2 linked regions of the Flammeovirga agarivorans genome follow. The protein of the gene in region 2 interacts with the protein of the main gene of each other region in a pairwise test. Links are inferred from orthologs where the notes say so. Each region holds a gene or a part of one and is shown on either strand. Other genes may lie near its edges.

Region 1 (15,717 bases), on a different replicon or contig from region 2:
ACCATTCAAAAAAAGATATAATCACCTTTAACGATATTTATTGTGATCCTAAAAAAACAAAAAGGCCCTCAAATTTCTTGAGAGCCTTATTACTTAGTTGATTATAATGTCTTTGTATCTATTTTTAATATCTACGTATTCTTTTCTTTGTTGAATATATTCTTCTGCTGATCTTGGTCTTGGATTCCAATTTGGGTCTGGAATCTCAGGATAGATCTCCGATGCATAGTCTTTTCCTTCATAAAAGTAGTCATCAAAAGTACAGCCTTCCATTTCAGAAAAGGGAGCTAAGAAAATATATCCGTCAAAGAAATCTTGCAATTTAAAGGAATCATGACAACTGCTATAAAAACTATGATCACTGAACTCTCCAACGGTTCCCGTAAGATCAAAGCCTACTGGTTTATAATTATTTTGCTTCATTAAAGCTTCAATTTTTCCATCGGCTGGAGATATTAATTTATAATCACTTGCTTCAGTTCCATAAAACCCTTGGTGTAGTAAGATAGTACAAATATCATCTTCTAAAAGATCATATAATCGATTCCCGAGGAATACACTTTGGCAGGGACAATCTTTCTTTAAGGTAACAGGCAACTTCTTATTGAGAAACTTGGTAAAAGCATGTGGTGTTCCCACTAATAATAATGCTTTTTCTTTAGGCTCCACAATTTCTCTTTTTACTAACTCATATCGGAAAGAATCAATTTCTCCTCTATAGAAAACATCTCCCATACATTCTTTGTCATCCATATTGAACTTAGTCCAATCGAAATGGTAACTTAAATTGACAATCCGAAATTTTCTCTGATCAGGCTGTAAGGTTTGATTGAATTCCCAAGCACTTTTATAAATATCTCTATAATCTTTATACGCCCAACCCACATTGTAGAAATACATCATTTCCTTAGCTAGTGCATCATGATATTCTGGAGCAGCAAGTAAAGAGTCCAATAGATCTTGAACTTCAAAAGCGCCAAACTCCATCCCTATCTGATAAATACCATTTTCATATAAGGTGGGAATCATATTTCTTACAAAATCAAGATTTTGTTTTATTCCATGATCTTCTCCTAATAAAACTATAGAATGGTCTTCAAATTTATCAATAACATAATCCTCTGGTGATGGGCTACTTTTAATCTCTTCTATAGGTTTATTTTTTATTGAGCAAGAAACGTTGATAATTAATGTTAGTAGTAGAATAGAACATCGTTTTAACATATCATTTTTAATTTAATTCCATATCAATATACAAATCCTATCTCTTTTAATACCAACTTTTTTGTTACTTATTGCCTTAACAAAATAAACTCTTAATAGTATTATAAATTATTAATAATTAGTACTATAATTTAAGATTTCCCAACTATAATTCTATTGAAAAGTATAGGATGATAAATATGATTTTACCAATATAATAATTGGGGTTTTTACTGAGTATTAAATGTTATATGACGTGATTTAAAATTAGGTGTATTAATAAAATTAAAATGTATTTACTTCTATTGTTACATTTGTGATAGATAAATTAAACACAATGAAGAATTCAAAAGAAGTAGAAAATACGTTTGGGCATCGCTTAAGAGTAAGAGTTTGCGGTATACTTATAGAGAACAATAAAATTCTCATGGCAGTTCACAAAGGGATTGGTCCTAGAGGAATTTTTTGGGCTCCTCCAGGTGGTGGACTAGAATATGGTGAAACAGTTCAGGATGCTCTGAAGCGAGAATTTTTAGAGGAAACTGGATTAGACATTACCATTAAAAAACATCTTTTTACTCATGAGTTCTTTGATTTGCCCTTACATGGTATAGAATTATTTTTTCTCGTTGAAAAAACGGGAGGTACTTTAAAATTGGGTTATGACCCTGAAATGGAGCAACAAGTACTTGAAAATATGGTTTTTATTGATTTTGATGAGCTCCAAGAAAAGCACCAAGATGAAAAGCATCATTTATTCCGTCATTGTAATTCGTTAAAAGACCTTATCAAAATGGAAGGATTTTACAGCAATTTGACAGAAAATTTGTAAACTTGTAAGTTAGAATCAAACAGGTATTAAGAACCTGTATAACTTCTAAAACAATAATGGCGAAAGTTAGCATTTTACAAAGTCAATTACTTGACATCACAATTAGTAGATTAAGTCAGCAACTTATTGAGAATCATGGAGATTTCTCAAATACAGTGATCATTGGACTTCAACAAGGCGGAATTATTCTTTCTGAGCGTATCAAAAAACGTATCATGGAGTTAGAGAATATTGAGGTGCCTTGTGGTCAGTTGGATATTACTTTCCATAGAGATGATTACCGTAGAAGAGAAAATATTCTTACACCTAGTAAGACGGAGATTCCTTTCTTAATTGAAAATATGAATGTAATCTTAATTGATGATGTGATTTTCACAGGACGTTCTATCCGATCAGCATTAGATGCAATGATGGCATTTGGTCGTCCTAAGAAAGTTGAGTTATTGTGTTTGATTGACCGTAAATACAGCAGAGATTTACCTATCGAACCTACTTACGTGGGTAAGGTAGTTAACTCAATTCAATCTCAATATATCACAGCAGAATGGAAAGAGGAAGGCCATGCGGAGGATACGCTTTGGCTTATTAATCAATAAATTATTTAACGGCTTTCGTTTTGATCGCCGTTTTTTTATGAGAAAAAATACTGATAGAATTTAAGATATAATGTTAAGTACGAAACACCTTCTCGGAATCAAAGACCTGACCAAAGAAGATTTGGAACTAATTTTTCAAACTGCTGATCAATTTAAAGAAGTAATCAACAGACCTATTAAGAAAGTTCCTTCGTTGAGAGATATTACTATTGCGAATATCTTTTTTGAAAACTCAACACGTACAAAATTATCATTTGAACTGGCTGAAAAGCGTTTATCTGCCGATGTTATCAATTTCTCATCGAGTGGAAGTTCAGTAAAAAAGGGTGAAACACTTCTAGATACTGTCAATAATATCCTATCAATGAAAGTGGATATTATAGTGATGCGTCACTCTAGCCCTGGTGCCCCTCACTTCTTATCTAAGCATATTGATGCCACAATCCTTAATGCAGGTGATGGTACTCATGAGCATCCTACTCAGGCTATTCTTGATACTTATTCAATTCGAGAAAGACTAGGAACAGTAGAAGGCAAAAAAGTGGTTATCGTTGGTGATATTCTACATTCTAGAGTGGCTTTATCTAATATCTTCGCTCTGCAAAAATTAGGTGCTGAAGTAATGGTCTGTGGACCTCATACTCTTATTCCTAAATATATTGACCAACTTGGAGTAAGAGTAGAACATGACCTAAGAAAAGCATTAGAATGGTGCGACGTTGCCAATATGCTGAGAATTCAGATGGAACGTCAATTGGTGAAAAACTTCCCTTCTATCCGCGAGTATTCGCAACACTTTGGTCTAAATAAAGAATTGTTGGATTCTCTAGACAAAGAAATCGTAGTAATGCATCCGGGTCCAATCAATAGAGGTGTAGAAATCACTTCAGATGTTGCTGATTGTGAAAACGCGATTATACTTGATCAAGTTGAAAATGGAGTAGCAACAAGAATGGCTGCACTATATCTATTAGCTGGAAAAAAATAGTAGCTAATAAAAAAATAATCTTAAGCGTAATCTAATTGAATTAGGTTACGCTTTTTTATTTCTTCAAAAAACATCACTTTAATTCTTAGATATTCATCAATTACAGAATTTATTTCTACTTTTACGCTTACTAAACAATTCTTCATTAGTGCGATTATAAAATTAACATTGCTATTACCTCTCATCTCTTCATGAGAAACTGAAAGATTACAATGTTTACCCGAACCAAAAATTACAAAATTGATTATCATGTCTAATAGTACTAAAACCGTTATTACCTGCGGTCTATTAACGGACGATGAACATTTTAGGTGTCAAATTGAGCAACTTTTTAATGAAACTGATATTCTTTCGCTTTTGGAAGTACATCAGTCACCATTAGAAGCAGATATGTCTAAAACAATTAAGACATTAGATGTATTATTTATTGATGTAGACCTCCCCTATATCTCTGGTTTTGATTGGTTTGAAAGCCTTCGAACAGAACAGTTATGCGTTTTCATTTCGGATGATGCAAGTCATGCTGTCAAAGCATTTGATTATAACTCTATCGATTTTTTTCTGAAACCTCTCACCATGAAAAAATTCTATAAGAGTGTTTTAAAAATTAGGGAACGATACAGAGCGACTTATTTTTCAAAATCACAAAGAAAGCAACGTACTTCTTTATTTATTCGAAGTGATAACCGTATCTATAAGATCAACTATGATGATATTCTATATATAGAATCCCAAAACAACTATATACAGATTGTGACACAAGACAATAAATATTCTACGTTGATGAAATTGAAAGATGTTCAGCAAGTTTTGCCAAAATCTGATTTCATCAAAATTCAGAAGTCTTTTATCATAAATATGAATTATGTTACTGCAATAGAAGGTAATTCTGTGATTATCAATAATGTACTTATCAACATTAGTAGATCATTAAAAAAAGATGTTATTGATTCTTTTACGCAGGGCCATTTAATGTAAATCGGTAACTATTGAAACTTTGAAAAACAGATTATTGCGCATTTCACCATCATGTAGATGCATCTCACCAAAATTAATTCAATAAAAAAGAGTGTTCAAAGATATTTGAGTCATCGAAAGCAAAGTATTACTCAAATTAAAATGTCAATATTATGAACACGCTATCAAGATTTATTATCGTATCTATTTTCTCTTTATTTGCTGTATCATGTGCATCCGAAGGCAATATCATTCCAGAATTAAATCCTGCAAACAATGCAAGCGATGCACCTGCTGCTTTGTTAGATGTGGAAGCTTTTTTACAAATCAATATGCAACCGGTTGAAGGTGGCTGTGAAGAGCCATTGTCGGTCAATCTTTTAAACTCAAACGGTTTAGATTTTATGACAACTGTAAGTCCAATTGATGGTGTTTATCACTTGTCTTACGATGAAGAATTATCGTATGGTCCTTACTCTGTAAAATTCTATCACCCTCAAACAGGGGAAGTAGTAGGTTCTACATCATTTTATATCACTAGTGAAGACCTTGACCAAGAGAATTATATTAAAGATTTCACTTATGACGCTTGCCCCCAATAGGCAGGAATAAGGAATGAAATTTGTATTCAAAAGAAAGAAGATTTAAACACATGAACTTATCACGCACCTACTTCATATCTATTCTCGGATATTTCATGGCCTTCTTTCTTTTGTATATTTTCGAAGACTATTTTTCTCTTCAATTTCAATGGTTAGGCCTAAAGCATTTTGTATTACTTGATTTTGCGTCTGCTTTGTTAAAGTGTGGACTCACAATCCTTGGTATGAAACTGTGCTTCTATTTTATTGAAATAAAGAAAATTACTTTAGGAATCGTCTCTATTCTCCTCTGCTTTATCATTATACTCTATCTCAATACGGAGCTTATGTGGTTCTTTAAATGGAACTATTATATTTCTTCCAATTTTAGATCAACGATCTCAGTAGAAGACTTTTCCGAAGTGTTTTTCCCTTTTGGTATTGGAGCAGGTATAGAAATAGTATTCGAGTATTTAAAACAACTAAAGATTAGGCAGGCCCTAATCCTTGAAAAGACAAAAGCTGAACTAAATTTCTTGAAAGGACAACTAAGCCCCCATTTTTTATTTAATACTATAAATACTATTTTTTGGTTGATTGTAAAAGATCCAAAAAATGCTCAGGATTTATTGCTAACATTAAGTGATATGTTAAGATATCAGCTCTATGAATGTGAACAGGACTTTGTTCCATTAAAGAAGGAAGTTGATTATCTTAATCATTTAATAAAGATTCAAAATTTCAGAAAGAGAGAAAATGTTAAGGTAGATGTTATCATCAATTTTGAAAACGATAACTATCAAATTCCACCTCTCTTATTTCTGCCTCTCGTTGAAAATGCTTTGAAATATGTTTCTCAAAGGGAAGATGAAGAGAATTTTATTTATGTCAATTTGCAACAAAATGGAAATTCTTGTGTCTTTAAAATAAGAAACTCCACAGATGATAGTGTAATACAGCTATCTGATGACAAAAAATATAGCGGAATTGGTCTCTCTAATATTAAAAAGCGTCTGAACTTATTGTACGGAGACAATTTTGAATTCTCTACTTATCAACTCAACAATATCTATCATGCCAGTGTCAAAATCTAACTTAAAATGCTTAATCATTGATGATGAAGAACTAGCTCGAGAAGGTCTAGCAAGTTATGTCGAACAAGTTCCTTTTTTAGATTTAAAAGGGACCGTGAGTTCAGCTATGAAAGCACAAGAAATCATTGATGAACAACAGATAGATTTATGTTTCTGTGATATTAACATGCCCTACTTATCGGGTATTGATTGGGTAAAGTCTTTGAATAACCCTCCAATGGTAGTATTTACTACAGCATATTCTGAATATGCAATTCAAAGCTATGAGGTAAATACTTTAGATTATTTACTTAAGCCCATATCGTTTGATCGATTCTACAAAAGTTGTATTAAAGCAAGAGACTCATTTTCCGCAAATGAAAAAGAGGATCATTTTCTTTTTATCAAAGTAGAACAACAAATCAAGAAAATTTGGTGTAAAGAGATTCAATATATAGAGTCCAAAAACAACTATATCAATATTGTCACTTCTGATAGTGAACACCTCACTCATCTTACTTTAAAAGAGATCCAAGATAAATTGCCTTCTACCTTTATAAAGGTTCAGAAATCGTTTATTGTAAATATGGATGCAGTAGAAGCCATTGAAGGAAATTGTGTTATTGTAAAAAATCAAATGATAAGTATGAGTCGTTCTCAGAAACAGGAAATTACTGATCAACTAACACAAGGGAATTTAATTATTAAAGGATTGAAGTAATGAGGTATTTCCTTTTTTCCATAGTGTCTCTTTTTCTTTTTTCATGTAACTATGGGAATGAAGAAACAATGTCTAATCGAGGCGGAGAAATTTTAGGGTATGAATTAAAAGATGATTCAGTCTATTTTATCCTAAAAGAATCTGAGATCATGAACTTTATTGATCTTAAAAATACCGATTTCTTTGAGACAGCTCATGCTCCAAACTTTCATGAAGACTCGTCTTATTTCCATAAGGCAAAGGATATCAAAATAAAGAAAGTAAATGTATTAGGTGCTTTCAATGATTATTCTTTAACAGATGAACTAATATTTAATGGAGATTATTGGGTTATTCCTAAAGCTAAAAACCATATTCAACCTGTAGGTGGAGACTTTTTATTTATTATCAATGAAAGGTATGCAGTCACTCTTCCTTTTTTCTTTGGTAAAAATATTCATACACCTAGATTTACAAACCCTCATAACTGGGATTTTTCCTTGTTGAGAATGTACCTTGTTTGGCAACTATATATTCTAGATTCAGAATATGAAATGGCATATCAACTTAAAGATGATTCAATTCAGTTTATTTTTGATCCAAATATCTATGCTTTAGTCAATGACGGTTATGGTATACAAGAAAATTACCATCCAGATATGATTGATTATGTAGAAGTTGCAGGGAGCTTTAATGCTTGGTCTCAATATTTTAAAATGAATAAAGTCGGAGATAAATACTATAAGTCTTTGGCTTTGAAAGATGTAAATACTTGGGGAGAATTTAAGTTTATTATAAATGGTAGAGTTTGGGTAAACCCTCCTTTCTATGCAAGTAATAAATTAGGACATTTTACGGGTACAAGAGAATATAATTTCACTTATAAAATCCCTAACATTGATAATATTCAAGGGTATACAATTCAAGGTAATGAAATTGTATTTTCTTGGCATTTAAACGATTCTGACCTACTGACTTTTTGGGAGCGAACTTATTCCAATCGATTTGAAATTAAGAATATGTACTTGTATGCTTCTTTTTTAGAAACGCCTGGTCAAAAAGTATTGATGGAAGATTTGGGAGATCGCCATTATGAAATCCGTTTTCCGCTTTCAGAAATACCTAAGAATAAGCAAATTCAATTTAATTATCATGCAAACGGGATGTTATTGCTTACTCCTCCCTATTATGCTTCTAATGTTGTACAAACGGATATATGGGATGATAATCAATGGGTGAACTTCGAATTTAGTTTATAAAAAATATGCAGTAAGCAAGCGCCTACTGCATATCTAGCATTGAATCTACATTTTAGAATATTTAATTATTTGTATCACAACTGTCCGTTATTTCAGGAGAACTTTTGAACTCTTGTTCCATCCTTCCCCAATTATTTTGATGATATAAAGCCCTTTTGATAAAGACTGAATATTCACCTCAGTATTATTTATCGAAGCATTGCCTAAATTGACTTCTTGGATCAATTTACCTTGGGCATCTAAAATATTTATACCTAATACATTTTGCTCCGAAGCAATATGAATTCGTTCTGTTGCCGGATTCGGGTAAACCTTTATCGCAGCCTCCAATTCACTCTCTAATGAGTTAATGGTATATCCTGAGATATTAATTTCTTTTGTTCCTTTCACTGTCGAGCCATCTTCAGTTGAAGTCGCAGTAACAATCACTTGACCATCGGTAATTGCAGTTACCAAGCCATTAGCATCAATAGTAGCTATATCTGTATTATCTACTGACCAAGTCACCGTTTGAACATCAGCGTTAATAGGGAATATTGAAGCTATCATTTGAGAAGTACCTCCTTTTTCAGTAATGTCATCTCCGCTTACCGTAATACTTACTACTGGAAAATAACATTCACTACAAGCATTAAAACATACGGTTGGTAATACGATGTCTGATGTTTCTACGGTAATACTTCTATTTTTTGTGTCCTCAACTTCACAGCCCGTATCTGTCATATCCTCAGTGTTCTCCCAATTTTGCCCTATAGTAAATTGGTATTCATAAGTCATACCTTGAAGTAGCTCTAACGTCACTTCCCAGATTCCATCACCATCTTCATCACTCATAGCATCAAAAGAATTTGGATCCCAATCATTGCTAGGCCAAGACCCTGCAATAAATACACCTTCGTCTGAAGGTTTTTCTTTTGAAAGGTTGACACTAAAAGTAACTTGAACCGTATTCACTGATGGTTCATTCTCACTTTCATCACAAGAGTTAAAAATTACTGTTGTTAAAGTAAGTTCTTCTTCCATTACAGCCACTGTCCTCTTTTTTGATTCACTCAAACATTCACCTTCAAAATCCTCTCCTTCTTCATTTGCCATAAAAGAATATTCATAGATAGCGTTTGCTCTAAGGTATACCGCTTTTGAAAAAATATTATTGCCAAGATCATTCATAATAATTGCATCATTAGACCATTCACCTTGAAGAGAAACTGCCTCTTTTGCTTCTAGATCGCTAACATCTACCATAAAAGAAACCTTTATCCATTCGGGTACTTCTGAAGTACATGAATTATACCTGACAGCGTCTAAAATAACGGCATCTTCTGTCTCATCTAAAGTGATATACCTATTATTGGTTCCTTCTTTTTCACAACCTGATTTCAGCATATCCTCAATATCTGACCAATCATCACCTAAAGTGAACTTATACTCATGGGTAGTATTTCCTTCTAAAGTGACAGTGACTTCCCAGATTCCATCCTCATCTTCGTCACTCATCATGGTGAAATTTTCAGGTTCCCATGAGTTCCAACTAGCAGCGATGTACATCCCTTTGGAAAGGTCTTCAAATTCTGATGCATCTACCTTGAATGTCACCTCTTTTTGCACTTTTTCCTTAGGTGTCGATGTACAAGAGTTAAAAGCTACAATTGGAATTGTCATCGTTGGTGTTTCTGAACCATCATTTACAATTTCAACATATCTATTTTTTACACCTTCACCTGCACATTCTTCACCTGAAAGGTCTTCGTCATTCCAATTACTTCCATTATTAAATCTATAGAATTGATCACCCGGAAGTAAATTTACGGTTGCCGTATAGATGCCATCTTCATTCTCATCAGACATTTCTATCCAATCTTTAGGTTCCCATTTTCCATTTAATTCAACAATAAAAACTTTTTCATCTACAAGTTCTTCGGAAGACATATCAACTTGGAAAGTAGTGCTTATATATACCAACTCTTCATTACATTTTCCAAATGCCACAGTAGGTACTACTAAATGATCTTCTAAAACCTCTACCGTTCTGTTTTTTCCTTCTGGGCAAATATCTCTAGCATCTTCCCAATTGCCATTGATAAAATTGTAACTGTGGGTAGAGTTTTTATCCAAGGCAACTTGAGTCTCCCAGACATTGTCCTCATCTAAGTCATAAAGTTTTATTTCATTGTGATTCCATGAGTTGTTCAACCCAGTCATGTAAACACCATCATCTCCTACTTCTTCTTCAGACATATCGACAGAAAAAGTAACCATTACTTGATCATCACATGCGCCAAATGTGGCAGTAGGTACTGAAATATCATCATTATAAATCTTGAGCTTTCTATTTTTTCCTTCTGAACAGTTTTCTCTAGCATCTTCCCAATTGCCATTGATAAAATTATAACTATGTTCAGAACCAATTTCTAAATATTGCTCTCTAGTATATATTTGGTCATTATCATCATCTACTAATTCTAGGTCATTATGATTCCATGATCCATATAAACCTGTCATAAAAACACCATCATCCCCAACAGTCTCATTGCTCATGTCCACACTAAACGTTACTTTAACGTATTTCGGTGTTGAACAAATATTGAATGTTTCTGTTGGTAAAATGACGGCATCAGTTGAATTAATAGATAGTTTTCGATTGTTGTTATCAGAGCAGCCGTTCCCTGTCATATCCTCTTCTAATTCCCAGTTTCCGATCACAAATTTATAATCGTGATTTCCTTCGGCTACATCTATTGTAATTTCATAAATATTAGTATTGCTTTCATTAGCTGTCATCTGTTGAAGTCCCCATCCTGAGAAGCCTCCTGCGATATAGACGTCTTTACCGTCCAAGCTTTCATTAGATACATCTACACTAAAAGTCACATCTGTAGAGAAAGCAGTAAAATTGATACATAATAAAAAAAGTAATAATTGATATTTCATTCCTTTAGTATTAAGAGTTAAAACAAGAGAAGTTAGAGGGAAGGTATTGGTTTCGAGTAGTTAGAGATATCCAATACCCTCCTTTTTTATTTTAGCAATAGTTTTATAAATTTTTCATTTTAGTCTGTGGACAAAAAGTTGTCGATCTTCTTTGCCTCTAAATGGTGTCCATCAGTCTAAGAGAAAATGATTTTATGCCTTTTTATTTCCATCATATACCATCGTACCAACACTTTGTGCAGGGATAGAAATAATATATGTTTCTTCAGAACCAGTAATTCTTAAATTGAATTTTTTCTGTGCATCAGAATTATTCATTAGTAAGACTACATATTTATTGTTCGGAGTAACAAAGGCAACATTCGGAAGATCTCCCATGTTATTCGATTTTATTCTAAAAGAACCTGACGGAATAAATTTTGAAGCATGACCAACAGTGTAATAAGCGACGTTTCTATCCACAGTATTACCATCAATTGTTAAAGCACCAAGGCACTCTGTACAACCTCCATCTGTATGCGGTTCTAAACTTGAGTTGGCTGCTAGGTTCCATTCCAATACCGTTTTACTCCAGTTTCTTGGAGCACCAATAAACATGTTTTCAAAATGCCACATTAAAGCACCTCCGAAGTCTTCATTTCCTCCAACCCATTGTTCTGTAAAGTAAATTCCTTTAGAAGGGTCCGCTGTCTTCACTGATGAAAGTGCTGAGATATCACCTCCATATAAATGGAAAGCGGAACCACTGATATATTGATTTGCTTCTGAGTTGATGATATTGATTGGGTAATCAGGTCTGTCTGCATTATGATCATATGTTATGATTTTAGTTTCTAAACCTGCTTCTTGGAATTTTGGTCCTAAATGACTTGCAATAAAATTGGCCATTTCATCTGATTCCATAAGTAAACTTGGAACATTACCCGGATGTAATGGTTCGTTTTGGATTGTAATAGCATCAATTGTAATACCTTCATTCTTATATGCCTCTAGGTATTTTACAAAATAGTCAGCATATACAGCATAATGTGATGCTAATAGTGACCCTCCTTTATATTCATTATTAGATTTCATCCATGTCGGAGGTGACCAAGGTGTCGCTAGAATCTTAATTGAAGGATTGATTGCTACAATTTCTTTAAGTACTGGAATAAGGTTTTCTTGATCTTTAGCTATAGTGAAATTGGATAGAGTTTCATCTTCCACTTCAGAGTAAGAAAAAGGAGCAACATCTAAATCAGATGCTCCAATACTTACTCTTAGATAATTCACACCAATTTGCCCATCTTCTCTTCCGAATAATTCCTCAAGTAAAGCCGATTTATTGGCTGCAGACATATTGTTGATATGTAAGGCACTTCCTCCTGTTAAGGTATACCCAAAACCATCCATTTCTTGGTAAACTTGATTCTGATCGATTCTTAATGTTTGAAACGAATCATCATACCCAGAAGCAACCATATCCTCTTGTAGACGGAGACCTTGATTTTTTTGACCTCTGACGTCTTCAGTAGAAGTAACATAAAGTTCGATATGATCTACTTCTACTACCGGAGGTGGAGGGACAGGTGTACCATTATTCTTTTCATCAGTACACCCATTATTCATCCAAGATGAACACAGCAAAAACACAACACCAAATAATGTATTCATTTTATTTTCTTTCATAATATCTTTGTTAAGGAGGGAAATGCTCCCCTCCAATAATTTTTTTATTGCGTTACAGAATAATTAGCTGTTCGATAATCATTTGAAATCTCGAGACTAATATTGTAAGTACCGTCAGTTGATATAAACTTGAAGTTGTTGATGTTTACAGACTCGTCCGCAAAAGCTTTGTTCGTGGCCGTACCTGTTGTAGCCGTTGCATCATCGGTAGATCCGGCAGCATCAGAAGCTCCAAATTCAACATCCCAAGGAGAATTAAATTTCGAATCGTTTCCTCCAGTTAATTCTACATTACTTAAGGTAAAAGTATACGGATGCTCATAGGTCATTTGTACCTCAATTCGATCATCCCATTCTAACCAGTGGAATAACTTAATATTATAGTATTGCCATGATAGAGATGGAGTACCAAAATCTAGTGTTAACTGATAAGCTTGGTCTCTTGCTACAGTAATTTCTCCTTCCCCTTCTTTTAATGAAGAACTATCGAATACATTATCTCCTGTAGGATCTTCGGTCGCACCAATTTCTCCTTGTAAAATATAGGATGTCCCAGACCCATCAGATGATGAATTTAAAGTATAAGTAAGTTCAGCCTGTAGAGCTAAATAAGATGGTGAAGTAAATGTGTTGCCATCTTTGTTGAATTCGATTGCTTCAGATCCATCTGAAGGCAATAAGAACAATGTTTCTGGTGCTACAAGTGGAGGTAATTCAGACTCTACTTTTTCAAATGAATAAGTATATGCTGTTCCTAAGAAATCTACAGAAACTATATAATCACCTACATTAGGGTTTTGTAAATCTTCTTTATCAAGTCCTTCATTATCAGCAAATGCCTCATAAATTAGATTTGTGGTTCCAGGTCTCTGTTTATACACTCTACCCCAATCTCCATCAATTCTCATAATAAAACTTCCTGATGCTTTTAAGTTTACAGTATCCTGAAATAATCCATTCCCCTGATACGTTAGCGGAACATCTCCACCCCATTCACCTTCAATAGGAGTTCCTACAATACTGAAGAAATTGATTTTTTCAGTGGCTACTGTATTTGTTTTAAAATCAGCTTTAATTATAAATACACCACTTTCTGTAGCAGTGATTTGTGAACCACATAATTTTAATTCCCCATTTTCCGTTCCGTAACGCAATGCTGGATCCTCAATACCACTCACAAATTGATATGTTTCATCTTTGATTAATGAAGTCACAGTTTCAAAATGTGTCATCTCTCCATTTCCATCCACAAATCCTTTCATTGGGATAGCATTTTCTTGATCTTCACCTACTTCAGTAGCTGTACCATATATAAATAATTGTTGTGGTAGCTCATTCTCAGAAAATCTTTTAATATTAATTTCCTGTGATGAAAAAGCGACTCTAGACAATGATGTTGCTTTCACTCCCCATTTAGTGTTTGCCATTTCATTCTTAGGGTAACAAGCCTGTGCCAATGCTAAGTCGATTTCTTTATGAGAAATACTAGCCGTTACACTTTTACCATTGTTATGTGATGCCACTTCAATTAAAGGATTATCATAAGAAGTGGCCGTATCTCTAACTAATACAACCGAATATGTAATGATATAATCCGCCGTATTTATTGAGGGTTCCCATTCAAAATCAAGGTTTTCATTAGGAAATACTTCATTCAGTTCAACAATTTCATCAGTAGAAGGAATGATGAGCTTTGGCTCGCTAAGGTCCCAATCACCTTCTGGTTGCATATTTGATTTTGTTGTACAACTTATTCCCCATAATCCAATGAGAAACAATACAATATATTTTATATTTCTTTTCATCTTTTTGGAAGTCTTGTCTCTTATAATGGATTTTGATCTAATGCAGGGTTCCTATCCAATTCTTGTTGAGGGATTGGTAATAAGATTTTAGCGTCAGTCATATCATAATTGACGGCTCTTCCTGTTCTCAAATCAATTTCAACAAGATTGTTCATAGTGGAAACAGCCTTATTCTGACGCACTAAATCATCCCAGCGGTGTCCTTCTTGGGCCAATTCCAACCTTCTCTCATTGAGAATTTTTTCTCTTAATTCCTCTTGTGATAAGCCCGAAAGGTTGGCGAGATTTACTCTTGCTCTGATTTTGTTTATCTCTACTATTGCTAAAGAAGTATTTCCTATTTCATTTAGTGCCTCTGCTTTAAGTAAAACTATATCTCCAAAGCGTAATAGATAAGGTCTATCGGTCGAAGCCCAACCCATTGCCTTTTTCCATTTGTATGAGAATGGGATGGTTGAGCCAGTAGCATTTCCCCAATATTCATCTACCCAATCAACACTTTCAAACAGTACAGAAGCTCCTTTTCTTACATTGTCACCTTCAGTGTCATAAGCGGCAATTAAGTTTTGAGATGGTGTCACAAACTTTCTCCAAGTATCTCCAGAAATTGAAGGCGGTAGTAACAATTGAGGACCAAAATTTCCTTCATCCGTACCTAAGTATTGTACTTCCAAAATGGATTCGTCATTGTTATAATGCTCTCCATCGAATAAATGATTATAATCAGACAAAAGCATGTAGCCGGCAGTAGAATTTTCTACTTTTTGAATAGCTTCTAACGCATTATCCCACTCCTTGTGTTGAGCATATACTTTTGCTAATAATGCATTGGCAGCTCCCGCTGTCGCTCTCGCTTTGTTCGTTGAGCCTCCAAGATCATTACCATTTTCATCTGTATAATAATCAGGTAATAGCGAAGCCGATAAATTTAAATCTGTAACAATCTGTGCATAAACTTCATCTACCGTATTTCTTGGTACTCTTACATCATTAGGGTCTGTAGATTTTGTAGGAGATAATATTAAAGGAACACCTCCATGCAATTTTACTAATGTGAAATAATGGTATGCTCTTAAAAATAAAGCTTCACCTTTGATTTGATCTTTTCGAACTTCCGATAATGC
Region 2 (15,582 bases):
AGTTATGGTTATGGCGCAGATCTACCTATACGATTAGTCAATGTACGAGTTACCGAAGATTTCTTTAATTATTATATACAGCAAGATGAAGTGCTGTCTAATTTAATGAACTTAGAGGGTAGCTTCTTTGTATATGAAGAACTGGATCCAGCAATGCAGTTGGTTTTTCAAAGAATTTTCGACATTAAATCTGAAGAGTTATTTTATAAGGATAAGATTAAGAGTCTTGGTCTAATGCTTCTTAATATCTTCTTTTCAAATGTCGCAAAACGAGAGAATATCACAGAAACCAATAAATATCCTTTTAATGTTGAGCCTGTATTTAAAGCACAAACCATTTTAAAAAGCACTTTAGATCGACCAGTAACTATCGATGAATTAACAAGAGAGGTTGGATTAAGTGAAAGTCGACTGAGATACCTTTTTAAGCAGATATTTGGTACAACAATTCATAATTACCATCAAGATGTACGTTTATTAAAATCAAAGGAATTTCTGTTAGAAGGCAAGAAAACCATGTTGATGATTGCGATGGACTTAGGATTCTCCAGTGCTAGTCATTTCTCAACCGCATTTAAAAGGAAATTTAAAATCAGTCCTAAAGAGTTTCAGAATAATTCAAAAAATTGATCATTGGAATATTAACTATCCCCAAAACCTTTTTTATTAACCCATTCCTTTTATGAAATATGCAAGACTATATGACCAATTAAGAAAATGGGAGTTATCCCTATCAAACAGTAAGAATAACTTTTATGAAGAATTTAATGAGGCCAATGCTACGGGCACACTCGAGGCTATAAATTGCGATGAAGATTTAGATGTTATAAAGTTAGACTTAGAGCTGAACAAAGATATTGTTCTTATCAGCAAAAAAATGCCTGAAAACCAAAAGTATATCCAAATTACAGTGGGTACTCCCGTCGCGGTTTTTGTGGAAAATAGAATTCCAGAAAGTTTAGTGGATAGAGAGCATAAACTTGAAAAAGGTTTGTTTGCAATTTACTGTACCAACTATAATGAAGATTTAAATTGGCATTTGTCTAAGAAAAATGAGAATACATTACTCCACTTAAGAATGAGTAAATCGTATTTTGAATCTTTTACTAATGAAACCAGCAACCTTAAAGAAATGATGGATCTATCTAAGAGCTTTTATTTGCTTGAAGATCTCAATCCAATGATGAAAATAATTTTTGATCGTATATTCTCTTTAGATCGTCATCAATTATATTACCCCAAAAGAATTAAGAATTTAATTGAAGCTTTATTGTATAACTTCTTTACGAACATCACAAATCGAAAAGAAGTAAAGGATAACAATAAGTACAGTTATAATTACGAACCAGTTTTTAAGGCCAAACAACTGCTCAATGAAAATCTAAACCGGATTGTAAGCATTGATGAGTTAACAAAGAGTGTGGGACTTAGTGAAAGTAGACTTAGGGTGTTATTTAAAGAGATTTTTGGAACAACCCTGAACGTTTATCATCAAGATATTCGTTTATTAAAAGCAAAAGAAAATTTGCTGAATAGTGAAAAATCAGTATCAATGATTGCAATGGATTATGGTTTTTCAAGTTCGAGTCATTTTTCTACAGCCTTTAAAAAGAAGTTTGGTTATTCTCCAAGAGATTTTATCCAACAACAAGAAGGTAAAAGTGCGTAATTTAGTTTTGTAAACTGAATACTTAATGAAGATATGGCAATTAGAAAAGTTAATGAAATATTAAATAAATGGACTACTCTACTAAATGGAAAACGAGTAGAGAATACCGTTCATCTTGATAGTTCTGCATGTAAAGGAACAATTAATGGAGTGACTTGTAGTGATGATTTAGAAGTAGTTAAATTCGATGTTGTTGTATACGATAAATTGAAATTTAATCGCCCAAAACAAGTTGAGGAAAGCAATTTTGTTACGATATCTTTTGGAGAGAATACAGCTGAGTATATCCTTGAAGAAAAGGAAGAAAAAGGGGAGGTGATACAAAATGAATTCGTTTACAACTCCATCGGGTCGTTTTGCACCAATTCAGATGAAAATATAGAATGGGAGTATAAAAAGAATAGTAAAGTAAAACTTCTTGTCGTTAGGGTATCCATTGACTTGTACAATAAATATGTCCAACAATCAGAAGGACTAATGAAGTTGATGAGTTTAGACCAAATATTTTGGGTATTTGAAGAGTTTGACCCTTTAATGAAACTAGTATTTAGCAGGTTGTACGAACTAAAAGAAGATGAGATATTCTACAACGAAAAAATAGAAAACCTAAGCATTGCCTTAATTCATAGATTTTTTACCAATGTTTCAGAAAGAGAAGTGCTAACTGAAGGAAATAAATACTCATTTAATGTAGAACCTGTTTTTCAAGCCTACAATATGTTGAAAAATACATTGAATAGAGCTATTTCATTAGATGAACTTTCAAGAGAGGTGGGATTAAGTGAAAGTAGGTTAAGATTTTTATTTAAGCAGGTTTTTGGAACTACTATCTCAACGTTTCATCAAGATGTTCGTCTGCAAAAGACCAAAGAAGAATTGTTAGCAGGCAAAAAGACAAGTTTAATGATTGCAATGGACTATGGTTTTTCAAGTGCTAGTCATTTCTCTACAGCCTTTAAAAAGAGGTTTAAGATGAGTCCTAAAGAATTTATTAAATCATCTGCCCGATAAAAAATGTAAGCTTTGACGGGGACATCAAAGCTTACGATCATATTTACTGAACACAAAGGTAACGATCCATAATCTGTTGATTAATGGATATGTAATTGATCACATCGAGGTCAAGTTTTTCTCCAAGGGAGATAACGTCATCAATTAATATGTTCTTCTCATTTTTTTGGTTTTTCTCTATATCCAATTGGAAGGAGGACTTTGCTTCATAAGGGAATTTTTTCAACATTTCGATAGTATTCTTTATATCTTCATGACTCAAATTTATACCAAGTTTTTTTGCTATTAGAATAACCTCTTCCATTAAACTCTGACATTGAATCATCAGGTAAGCATCGTCTTGTAAAGCTCCAAAAGTAACTCCATTTGCTGTTGATATTGCAGATATTGGAGAAACAAAAAGGAACTTTTTCCATAATATTTCCTTGATATCTTTATGGTATCCGATATCTAAATCATACTTTTCTAATACCGTTTGAAGTGTATTTAACGCCGTTTGATTTTCCCCTCCAATAATAATTCTTCCAGGACCACCGACATGCCTAATGGTAGAATCATTGATTTTATTGGAGATAATGTAAATACATCCATCAATTACTTGTCTCTCTGATAAGTTTAAAGTATCACAGATTATATTTTTAATACTAATGCCATTCAATAGTGGGATAATTAGTGTTTTATCAGAGATACTACTCCTTATATTTTTGAGGCTTTCTTTTAAATCATAAGACTTAATAGCTATGAAAAGAATGTCTAATTTTTCAATTTTATCATTAGTGCTAACCACATCAATTACATGTACTTTTTCCGATTTGTCACCATCAAGTAATGTAAGCCCTTCACTGATAATAGCCCTTTTTTGTCTTTCTTTTGTTATTAAAATTATTTCGTCTTTATCTTTAGATTGAAGCATTTTTGATGCTATAAATCCGCCGATACCGCCTATACCGAGAATTCCAATTTTCATGAGTTAATGTATTGAATGATACTGTTCCTAACGTAAGTAATCTTTTGACTTGTAATAGCTTAACTTTTTTACTATACTTTTTATTGGTTGTCTTAAAATTTGAGTCGTTACTTATTATTAATTTACTTAAGTGATTTATGAATAGAGAATTATCACTGTTAATGAGCGTGAATAATAGATCTTCAAGATTCGATTATTTAAAAATGATAATTTTATCTTTAATTAATTATAACCTGTATTCTAAAAAATGATAATCTTTAACTAACTATATTCTGATGTTTTTGATGAATATAAATACTATGAAAAGAAAAATTTAATGAGCAAAAGTACCTTAACATTATCCTTAGAAAATTGGAATAATATTTTTCAAGGAAAGATTGTCGATAACAAAATTATTATGCCTGATGCAATTGGTGTGGGTAGTGTTATTGGATATGAAGTGAATAGCGACATCGAAGTACTAAGTGTTCAGTTTATTTTAAAAGAAAGGGTAGAAGTATTAACTGAAACGATCCATCCTATATCAGAAAAAAAAGCAATTTATTTTGGAAGACACATTGATACAGATATAAATGTGGTGACAAAAGTAGGAGAGAATAAATATAAAGTTGAAAAGAAACTCCCATTGCTCGAACTTGGTGCTTTTTCAACAAATCTTACACAAAATCTAATTTGGAGTTACCCTGCTAATGTAGAGTATAAGATTGTCATCATAAGAATTGCCGAAGGGTACTATCAATCTTTGATTGACAGATCAACCGTCTTACAACAATTGTTTAATGGGAAAGAAGACTTTTATGTATTTGAAGAATTTGATCTAAATATGAAGGAGACTTATGATAAGATTAATAAGTTAAACCCAGAGAATATATTTTTTATTGACCAATTAGAGGCATTGTCGCAATACTTAATAGTCACATTTTTTCAACAACTTTCTGGAAGAAATGATACAACAGAAAAAAGGAAATATCCATTTAATATAGAACCAATATTTAAAGCACAAGAAATCATCCGTAACTCACTTCATGAACAATTAAATATAGCATCGATTACTAAGCAAATAGGAATGAGTGAGAGTCGATTAAGGTTTTTATTTAAAAAAGTATTTGATTCTACAATTCATAATTATCATATCCAATTACGACTAGATGAAGCCAAGAGAATGTTAAAAGAAAAAGAAAAGACAAATACTACTATTGCAATGGATTTGGGCTTTTCTAGTGCCAGTCATTTCTCGATGGTCTTCAAGAAACATTTTAATATTACACCCAAGGAATATAGAAACCAGTTAAAGGGTGAAGAATGACTATTTTCGACAGTTTAATTTTAGATAAAAAATCACTAACTTAATTATATCAATAACCCTTATGCTCGGATGCTCAAAAATTATTATTTTCTTATTGTACTTCTATTCTCAACCATCACATTAACTTATGCTCAGGACGAAGAAAAAACAAAAGGTCCTGTGTATTTAAGTATTAATGTTGATGAAGATTTATTTCTACTCAAGAGTACAGATCAATTTTATAGTTTTGGAGCAAATATCAGGGTTGGGTTTGATGGATTAGATAATAATTTTACCAACAGTTTCTTACCAAAGTTATCTGAAAGTCACCAATTATTTGATATTGGTATTGTCCACAAAATGTATACTCCTAGAAATGTTTCTATGGCTGAAGTAGATTCCTCAGATATTCCTTATTGTGGAGAGACCTACTTATCTATTCGCCATAATTCATTAAGTCCATCTTCAGGTACAGCATTAATGACACAATTAGATGTTGGGGTGGTTGGACAAATTTCGGGTGCGGAGAAATTCCAAAATGGTTTTCACTCGGCAATAGGGAATGGTAGTATTGATGGTTGGAAAAATCAGATAGGCAATGGGCTTTACCTCAACTACACCGCCACAATATTAAGAAGCTTTGTTTCTAATATAAGATTTGCTGATGCATTTTTGGGAGCTAGAGGGACTATGGGTACCATGGATATTTCGTTTGAAGGCTTCGTCTATTTAAGATTAGGACTGTTTAATGATTACTTTATTAATGCTGATCGTCCTTACTCCAAAAAATCGGATACTTCTTATATGAATAGACTCAAAGGGAAAGGTTTCGCTAAGATGAAATTCGAAGATGTGATGTGGTCCGAAGATCCTACATTAAGAGAAAAAGCAGTACGATCATGGTTATCACGCAATTTTAGACCTTATCAAGTATATATGAAGTTTATATCCGGAGGGATCTTAAATGTATATGACGGAGAAATGCAAGGTAGTCTGATCTCCTTTGAGCATTCACCTTATACAATAGATTATGATTTAATCCCGAAGTGGCAACATAGATTAATGGTAGGAGTGGTCTTTAATTATCATTTTGGATCATTAGAATATACTTGGCAAAGAATCACTTATCAGCCGGAAGATAATTTCCCACCGTATTACCCTAAATGGGGTACCGTAGATTTACATTTTAATATATAAAGGTTTTAAAATTCGTTTTTCTATTCACTTTTTTACATGTAAGGTTTTTAAGTTTTCAATGCTAAAACCATCGATTGATTGTATTTTTCAATGATGATCCTCTCAAAATGACTAATAATCATGTAATGTACTGAAAATCAATTAATCATTTCTTGTAACCTTTTGAGAGTTTTAAGAGTAAAATTAGCTAATGTTTGTAAATCCTAATTTTACCCGAAAATGAAAAAAATACTATTCACTCTTACCTTATTGGGACTTTGTTCCCTATTCTTATATGGGCAATCCCCTCAGACATTAAATACAGAAATAATATTAGAAGAACCATCATCAATAGATAATCTGATGGCTAGTAATACCCATATACCTACACCATTAGATCATGAGAAAAGTGTTTATGTAGATAACTCAGGTACGTACGTCAATAAATCATTACCCTTATATTTAAATTTTACAACATCTAAAGAAGAAGGTGCAGCAGTGTATTCACTCAATAATGAAGAAGAAGTACATGAAGAAGATCCTTTGTTTTTAGATACAGAAGGCCCGAATTATATCCGATCGAAATGGATGGTGGACCCTGAAACCAAGGAATACCTATCTCCAAAAAGAGAAGTAAAATACGAAGTAATTGCTGATAGTAAAGCTCCTATATCGAAGATATCTTTTGATGGAACTAAGTTACATGATAATGGGGTAGAGGCATTTTATGGCAAGAACTTGATGATGCATTTAGTAGCCAACGATACTTATTCTGGCGTTAATAATATCTATTACTCTTTAGATGGTGAGACATTTCATCCATATACCTATTCAGTTCCTTTAAGTCAGGAGGGGCAACATATTGTATATTATTATTCTGCAGATAATGTAGGTAATCCTGAAGAGGTAAGAACTTCTACATTTAAAATTGACCTTACCTCACCAGAGTCTGGGGCAGAATGGAAAGGCTTAGTTTACAATGAAAATATTATTTCACCTAACACTACATTACGTTTATATTCTGAAGATGCAATGTCAGGGTTAGATCATATAGAATTTGCGTATGATAATAGTGCCTTTGATGTCTTTCAATATCAACCTATTTCCGTTAAAGATTTGAAGGATGGAGAACATGTTATTCATTACAAAGGAATTGATTTAGTGGATAATGAAGAAGTAGAAAAGACCATCTCTTTTTATGTTGATAAAATTGCACCAGAGATCAACCATACGATTAATGGAGATCAATATATAGATGGAAATACGATTTATGTTTCACCAAGAACAACTTTTTCTATTACATCAAGTGATAATAAAGCAGGTGTAAAACAAGTATTCTACAGTACTAATGGTGGGCATAACTTCACACCATATTCTAATGAATTTACTCTAAAGAACGAGTTGGGCGAACATCATATTAGTTATAATGCTTCAGATAATGTAAATAATAAAACCGGGAATAAAACCATTGAAGGTTCTGATATTCTATTTATGGATAATATATCCCCATCTACTTCTTTAGAATATATTGGTGAAGAATTTGAACATAGAGATACACTGTTTATTACTTCGAAAACGCAGATAAAATTAACTTCATCGGATACACATTCAAAAGTGAGAGAAACGTTTTTTGCTTTGAATGGTGAAAGTGACAAAACATATAGTGGAGCCTTTAATGTAAATGAAGATGGCTTTCAAACGCTTTCATACCATGCAATTGATCATGTCAATAATGAAGAGGGAAGTAACGAAGTCTCATTCTTTGTAGATAATGAAGGGCCTGAAATATATCATAATATGAGTATTGAGCCTATCGGTAAGCATGGAGAATTTGACGTTTATCCAGCATTTACAAAAGTCTATTTAGGGGCAACCGATAAACATGTGGGTACAGAAGAAATTAAATATTCGATAAATGGTGGTCCACTAACCCTTTATTCTAGTGGTAGTAATTTAGATATATCTGAAAAAGAACATTTAAAGAGAGATCAGCATTATAAAATCAAAGTAGTGGCTATTGACAACTTAGGAAATGAGTCAACCAAATCATTTGAGTTTTATGTAGGTCAACATTAAAAAAAAGGATTGAATGTATTGTGCATTCAATCCTTTTTTGTTCTTAAACGATATATCTTATTTGACTGGACAAGGTGTGAACTTAGTAAAATTGATCTCACCTTTTATGCTTCTTGCAATAAAGTTGGTTCTTGCTCCATTAACAAGGTACACTTCAATACCTTTATCGAAACAGATACTAGCAGCACTTATCTTGGAAGTCATACCACCTGTTCCCAATCCATTCTCTCTTTCTTCGATAAACTGACTAATACTATCTAGATCTGTTACCTCTGGAATTAACTCAGCATCCTCATGTAAGTTTGGATTTTTAGTAAATAATCCTTCAATATCAGAAGCAATAATCAATAGGTTTGCTTCTAGTAATGAGGCAACTAATGCAGATAATTTATCATTATCACCAAGAATTAGTTCTTCTACTGCAACAGTATCATTTTCATTGAAGATAGGAATAAACCCATGGTTCAATAATTCGTCTACAGTGTTACGCGTATTTTTTCTTGATTCTTCGTTATCAAAATCTTTATAAGTCATAAGACACTGAGCCACTTTTAAGTCAAAGTCACCAAAAACCTCAGCATAAATCTGAAGTAATTTAGGTTGCCCAATAGCAGATAATGCTTGCTTTGAGTGGACCATATTATTTTTTAGTCCACTGATATTGATAAATTGTTTAGCAGTAGCAACTGCCCCCGAAGAAACGAGAATGATATCATATTGATCTCTTAGGGCTAAAATTTGTCGACCAATGTTCTCAATCTTGCCCCTTGATATCATATTGGTACCTGCTGTTAGTGTAGAGGTACCTATTTTAACCACTATTCTTGGTTTCATATTAGTTTCTAGTTTGTCCGTTTCCAGAGATAAACCATTTATTCGTTACCAATTGTGCTAAACCTACTGGACCTCTAAAGTGTAATTTCTGTGTACTGATAGCGATCTCCGCACCAAAACCAAATTGTCCACCGTCAGTAAATCTAGAAGATGCATTATGGTATACTGCGGCACAATCAACGTTGTATTGGAATGCTGTAGCAGATTCCTTATCAGTTGACACAATCACAGCTGAGTGACCACCAGAGTATTTATTGATTGTTGAAATTGCCTCTTCAAGACTTTCAGTAACACTGAACAAAATTCTTTCAGATAAAAACTCTTCTGGCATCAACGATTCGCTATCTACTGCAGTAATTTGATTTGAGAACTTGGCAATTTTATCATCACCAACCACTTCTAGACCAAACTCAACAGCTTTAGCTGCAAGTTGTTGCACTTTCTCTTCAAGATTTGGCAAATCTTTGCTTAGTAAAACCTTATCTAATGCATTACAAACACTTAGACGGCTTTTACCATTTAATACAATATCTACAGCCATATCAAAATCTGCATTTTCATGGATATAAATAAAGTTATTACCTCTACCACTAATCATTAAAGGCACATTAGTGGTTTGTTTAATATAATTAATTAACCCTTCTCCTCCTCTTGGAATAATTAGATCAAGGTTATGTGTATTTTCTGCTAATAATTTTTGAGTTGTTGCTCTATCAATATCAAGGTATTCTACATAATCGGTAGAAACGTTATTCATTTCTAAAGCTTTTTTCCATAATTCTACTAATGCAAGGTTAGAGAAGCGTGCTTCTTTTCCACCTTTGAGTAAAATTTTATTTCCAGATTTAAATGCACTCACTGCAGCTTCAATAGTTACATCCGGACGAGATTCATAGATAATTAAGATCTTTCCAAAAGGAACTACCTTATTTTCTACTAACATGCCGTTAGGATGATTATATGCACTTAATATCTTGCCCTCGGGGTCTTCTAACTCTAAAACTTCAGCTACAGATGCAACCATACCTTTCACTTTCTTCTCATCAACCTTTAAACGGTCAACTAGAGTGGGGTCTAGGTCATTAGCTAATTCTAAATCTTTCTTATTTGCTGAAATAATATCTGCAGAATAATCTTGAATTAATGATGCTAAATCTTTTAATACATTGTTCTTTTTTTCTGTGGAAAGTATCATCTGTCCTAAAGTTTATGTTAGTAAATCCACAATCGCCCTGTGGTTTGGATATTAATCATGCAATATACGATGTCATTTTTAAATATTACTAGTGAATTTTACTAAAAAAGTAATAAGCATGTAATTTTTTTATGAATTTCATATTTATTTAAGCGTCTAGCTGTAGATTGTCTAAATTACTGAAAGTAAAATGATTATGTTGAAATTAGTCTACTTGAACATTACTAATAATTATATGATAAGCATCTAAGATATAGTTGGTTTTAGGGGAATATGCTATTATTTTAATAGTACTATTATTCTATATATTAACTCTTCATGAAAAAACTATTCCTCATTACTTTATTACTATTGGAAATAACTGCTTTTGCACAACAGACCAAATTAGCTGAAAATGATAGTATTTGGCCTTATCGTTTCCCAATTTGGGGACAGGAGGTAAAAGACAGAGGAATCAATTTTCCTTTACCCGGTGGTATTTCTCTACATTATGTATACAACGAAATGTTTTTGGATATTACCGATTTTCAACTCGGTTTTAATCACAATGGGTACAACCCAATTTTCAATAAAAATACACTGGGTTTTAAAAAGACAAGAGCGACTGCTCATGGTTATAATGCAAGGGTAGATCTTTTTGCATTACCTTTTTTAGATGTATATGGTTTGTTTTCACAAGTGGCAGGGGGAACTGAAGTATCGTTACAACCCAATTTTGGTAATGAGAAGTTTCCAGAATTTAGCTCCAGTGTTGAGTTTACAGCCATAGCATTTGGTGGAGGTTGTACATTAATGTATGGTATCGGGAATTACTTCATTTCAGGCGATTTAAATTATTCAGCAACAAGAACCGAATTACTAAAAGGTAATGTTGGTGTAATTACAGGGTCAGGAAGAATAGGTCGACGTTTTTTCTTTAAGAAAGAAAGGTTCTTGGCCTTTTATGTTGGGTTTATGTATAGAAACTTCACAAATGCTAACGGTAATCAAGGAGATATTTCTGTCCGTGAGATTGCTCCAAACCTCGAAGAAGATGTAAATCGTTGGTACGAGGGGTTGACAGATGCTCAAAAAAGAATAATGGATGCCGTTGGTGATCAAATAGGTATTGATATTGGTTCTGGAAACGCCTTAGCCGACATCAGTATCCAATATTATATTAAGAAAGACCTTATCCAAAAATATACTTTTCAGTTTGGTGGACAATTTCAAATTTCTCCTCGATGGATGGTCCGTGGCGAATACGGAGTTTCTGCATACAGTAAATTTATGTTGACGGGATTCAATTATCGATTTGGATTATAAAACAAACATCATGAAATATTCTAGCTTATTATTATTCCTTCTTATTTCACTATCTACAGTTGCTCAGAAAAAAGTGATTGATTTTTACTACGATGGTGGCCGTCTTTCGAATGGTGATGACATGGTCTATGATTTATTAGGGGATGTCAATATACACACTCCTGAGTGTGTGCTCACCTATATTAGAGAGCAATCTACTATGAAATTAGATTTTATAGATGATGATCTGAAAGAGTACAATGAAAGTCTTGAGAACCTAGAAGCTTATTTGGTGGAAGGTGAACCTGAGATAGTTTGGAGGGTGAAGAAAGATAAAAGCATCTTCGTTAGAGTTTATGAAAGAGACGGACAAATCTATTTTGCTTGGCATGGTCGAAGTTTTGAAGTGGACTAAACATTCTCCTTGCACAACAATTTCTATTCGTAATACGTATCCTATAATAATTCTATCTAACAACAAAGGGAGTGAAAATATAACTCTTTTCTCAACGTTATAAATTAAGAAAACACAATAGAATCATGTATTTCGAAGGAATAATTACTATCGATCCATCACAACTAACTCAGATTGAAAGGGTAAAACCGACCAAGGCATTCAAAAGAATATTCTACTATATGACATTAGGGAATGTATCTGATCAGGTTGAAAAAGAAACATTCACGGCTGTATCCATTTTACAGCAAATCAACAATGTATTAATCCATAATGGAATAGATAACATTGTGAGGCTTTCTCATGATGGTATAGATTTTTACCTAGATGTAGAAGGTAAAGAAGGAGACCTCAAAGAGGCATTTGATCAATATGATCTAGAAATCGATCATTCCATGTCATCACAATTTAATAAGTTGGTAATGGTGATGGAACATGAAGACCATAACTTCAAATACCTCTTAGAAATTGATATCAATAGAACACATGATGTTGGAGAATACCCTATTGAAATTAAAGTAACTGGGCTCTTAAAACAGTTCAAGAAAGAGAATAAATCTAGAGGTGAAATTGAAGAGGAAATGAAATCCATCTTCAAAGACCAGGAATCATACAATATCTTTAAATCTACACAACAACATAATTTTGAACAGTTTTTAAATGACTTAAAGCTGAGTATTATTAAGCTTATGCATGTAGATGATGTGAAAGTAGATATCAAATCGAAAATCATCTTACCGAACGATAAAATTCAAGAAGAAAGTGAATTAAAATACCATAAGACCTATGGTGAATATGGTGTACATTATGGTTATTTCGGTTTTGGTGATTTCTTATTCTACAATATGCTGTGGTCTAATATGTCATATAATAATGATATTACATTATATGATACGCATTTCGAAACAGAAATAGGAGAGGACTTAGGCTTTAGGGATGAGATTATCGCCAACGATGAAATTTTTAACGACGAAGTGGAAAGTGATTTTGAAGAGTTCCAATTGTCTGGTATAGAATCAACATTAGATGATCCAGATAATAGAAATGCTAGCAGTTGGTTTGATTTCTCTGGAGTAGATTATAACGATGATGACAGCGGAGTCGATTTCGACTTTGGTTCTGATGATTCAGATTGGTAAGTCATAAAGAAATAGATAGAGCCAGTAATTCTAAATTGAGTTACTGGCTTTTTTTATTAATTCTGTTGAATCCTTTACTAAAATATTTAATACTATTTCTTATTTATTATCTTCACCGAAATGTATTTAGGTTGTTTTGATCGATGATATCGTTTCTTTCAGAATTACTGAAATACATTTACATCGAAATAGAATCAATACAATTATCAGCAAGCTTTATTTCATTTATGATTAGAAAAATAATCACCTTATTTATTATCCAAATGATGAGTTTAGGAGCTGTTTCTGCTCAACATCATCACAAGCATTATACAGAACAGGATACACTAAGAGGATCCATTACAAAAGAAAGAGTGTGGTGGGATCTACAACATTATACACTTGCCGTAGAAGTTATACCTTCTGAGAAATTTATTAAGGGCTCAAATACTGTTGCCTACAAGGTTTTAGAGCAAAATCAGATCATGCAAATAGATCTACAAGAGCCAATGAACATTACCAAAGTGGTTCAAGCGGAAAAGGAATTGGACTTTAAGCGAAATGGCAATGCTTTTTTCATTACGCTAGAAAAAAAACAGAAGAAAGGGACGTTAGATAGTGTTACTGTGTATTATGAAGGGCACCCGAGAGAGGCTGTGAGAGCTCCTTGGGATGGTGGATTTACTTGGGGAAAAGATAGTGAGGGAAAAGATTTTATCGCTACTTCTTGCCAAGGTTTAGGAGCATCTGTTTGGTGGCCTAATAAAGATCATATGTACGACGAACCAGATCATGGTATTCGAATTTCTGTAGAAGTACCACAAGATTTAATGGACGTATCGAATGGAAGATTGATTGGTGTAGATAAGAACAAAAAGAAGAAAACAAAAACATACCATTGGGAAGTGGTGAACCCAATTAATAATTATGGGGTAAACGTAAATATTGGTAACTATACCCACTTTGGCGAAAAATACGAGGGAGAGAAAGGAGAGTTATCATTAGACTATTATGTATTAAAACAGAATTTAAAGAAAGCTAAAGCTCAATTCGTCCAGACGAAAGAAATGATGGAAGCTTTTGAACATTGGTTTGGTCCCTACCCATTTTATGAAGATGGTTTTAAACTAGTGGAGGTTCCTTATTTAGGAATGGAACATCAAAGTTCAGTGACATACGGAAATAAGTATCAGAATGGCTATTTAGGTAGAGATCTAAGCCACACAGGGTGGGGTTTAAAATTTGATTTTATCATTATTCACGAGGCAGGGCATGAATGGTTTGCCAACAATATTACAAATGTGGATATCGCTGATATGTGGATCCATGAAAGTTTTACTGCTTATTCTGAAAGTTTATTTGTAGAATACCATTACGGAAAAGATGCCGGTACTGAATATGTTAGAGGCACTAGAATGAATATTAGTAACGACATTCCAGTTATTGGTGATTATGATGTTAATGCTGAAGGATCTGGAGATATGTATTATAAAGGTTCTAACATGCTAAACACAATTCGTCAGATAGTGAATAATGATGAGATGTGGTTAGGAATGTTAAGGGGAATGAATAAAACATTTTATCATCAGACAGTAACCACTAAACAGATTGAAGACTTTATGTCTAAGGATCTAAAAGTTGATTTGTCAAAGGTTTTTGATCAATACCTTAGAGAGAAATATATTCCAATTCTTGAATACAAAGTGATAGACAATCAGGTGATGGTGAGATTTACATCATGCATTGATGAATTTGAGATGCCCGTAGATCTTATTATTAATAATGAAAACAATAGAGTTACAGTAACCAATCAATGGTCGACTATTGAAACAAAACAAAAAGTATCTTCAGTAGAAATAGACAAGAACTTTTACATTGGTGTTGCTAAGATTCAATAAAACTGAAAATAAATTTTGAACGTACGTAGATTACGTTCTACTCAAATATTATTGTATTCGACAAAAAGGAATACAAGAAATTTATTAAGAGATATATCGTTTTGCGATATATCTCTTTTTTGATTTATCTAATGATTTGCATTTTGGTTATAAAATAAAAAAGAGAAATACCATCGAGTGATATCTCTCTTTTTATAGACAATTTCTTGAACTCAAAGTAAAAACTTACTTCAAGTTTAGTAGTCAAAGGGTGTAGTTTTTATTACATAAATTTATGGAAATCTATGATTTTTTGAGAACCATCATTTTTCACAACATATAAATATTTCAATTTACGATGTTTGTCGAAACCAGTGACGTATTTGTTTCCTTGGTCATAAGGGAAAGTACACAAGATCTCAGTTGCTGTTTCAAACATGATGTCTCCATCTTTGAAAACACATTTGATATTTTCTTGCTGATTGTCCTGTAAACGCTGATTTAGTTGCTCAACTACCTCTTTTGCTTTTACAACTTCTTGATTCGGTTCTGTACTATTTGCTGGTTCTGCTTCAACTTCTCCTATGAAATGAAAACTCATGGTTAATATAGATAGCGAAGTAAAAATAAATAGTA

Evidence for each region.
Region 1: the proteins of HGP29_RS22640 (region 2) and HGP29_RS12475 interact in binary tests that used the Escherichia coli proteins (3 or more experiments, as listed by UniProt). The link is inferred for Flammeovirga agarivorans from one-to-one orthologs.

The regions. Positions count from the first base shown.
Region 1 is NZ_JABAIL010000003.1:923,288-939,004, forward strand. What follows is about bases 5,110-8,091. They hold HGP29_RS12475 (LytR/AlgR family response regulator transcription factor), read left to right. Parts: upstream 5,110-6,231; coding sequence 6,232-6,951; downstream 6,952-8,091. Other genes in these bases: HGP29_RS12465 (hypothetical protein), read left to right, coding at 5,110-5,178; HGP29_RS12470 (sensor histidine kinase), read left to right, coding at 5,403-6,251; HGP29_RS12480 (hypothetical protein), read left to right, coding at 7,020-8,091. Outside these bases: HGP29_RS12440 (hypothetical protein), read right to left, coding at 94-1,224; HGP29_RS12445 (NUDIX domain-containing protein), read left to right, coding at 1,541-2,035; bifunctional pyr operon transcriptional regulator/uracil phosphoribosyltransferase PyrR, read left to right, coding at 2,092-2,631; HGP29_RS12455 (aspartate carbamoyltransferase catalytic subunit), read left to right, coding at 2,702-3,619; HGP29_RS12460 (LytR/AlgR family response regulator transcription factor), read left to right, coding at 3,869-4,597; more of HGP29_RS12465, read left to right, coding at 4,750-5,109; more of HGP29_RS12480, read left to right, coding at 8,092-8,189; HGP29_RS12485 (carbohydrate-binding module family 20 domain-containing protein), read right to left, coding at 8,277-11,120; HGP29_RS12490 (glycoside hydrolase family 30 protein), read right to left, coding at 11,313-12,788; HGP29_RS12495 (hypothetical protein), read right to left, coding at 12,833-14,593; HGP29_RS12500 (RagB/SusD family nutrient uptake outer membrane protein), read right to left, coding at 14,614-15,717. UniProt on the Escherichia coli protein: Member of the two-component regulatory system BtsS/BtsR, which is part of a nutrient-sensing regulatory network composed of BtsS/BtsR, the low-affinity pyruvate signaling system YpdA/YpdB and their respective target proteins, BtsT and YhjX.
Region 2 is NZ_JABAIL010000009.1:85,705-101,286, forward strand. What follows is about bases 8,117-10,963. They hold HGP29_RS22640 (glutamate-5-semialdehyde dehydrogenase), read right to left. Parts: upstream 10,214-10,963; coding sequence 9,020-10,213; downstream 8,117-9,019. Other genes in these bases: HGP29_RS22630 (OmpL47-type beta-barrel domain-containing protein), read left to right, coding at 8,117-8,184; proB (glutamate 5-kinase), read right to left, coding at 8,242-9,018; HGP29_RS22645 (hypothetical protein), read left to right, coding at 10,532-10,963. Outside these bases: HGP29_RS22600 (helix-turn-helix domain-containing protein), read left to right, coding at 1-630; HGP29_RS22605 (AraC family transcriptional regulator), read left to right, coding at 683-1,669; HGP29_RS22610 (helix-turn-helix domain-containing protein), read left to right, coding at 1,703-2,680; HGP29_RS22615 (ketopantoate reductase family protein), read right to left, coding at 2,724-3,647; HGP29_RS22620 (helix-turn-helix domain-containing protein), read left to right, coding at 3,964-4,953; HGP29_RS22625 (lipid A-modifier LpxR family protein), read left to right, coding at 5,023-6,129; more of HGP29_RS22630, read left to right, coding at 6,349-8,116; more of HGP29_RS22645, read left to right, coding at 10,964-11,518; HGP29_RS22650 (hypothetical protein), read left to right, coding at 11,529-11,912; HGP29_RS22655 (hypothetical protein), read left to right, coding at 12,038-13,090; HGP29_RS22660 (M1 family metallopeptidase), read left to right, coding at 13,318-14,967; HGP29_RS22665 (hypothetical protein), read right to left, coding at 15,230-15,547. UniProt on the Escherichia coli protein: Catalyzes the NADPH-dependent reduction of L-glutamate 5-phosphate into L-glutamate 5-semialdehyde and phosphate. The product spontaneously undergoes cyclization to form 1-pyrroline-5-carboxylate.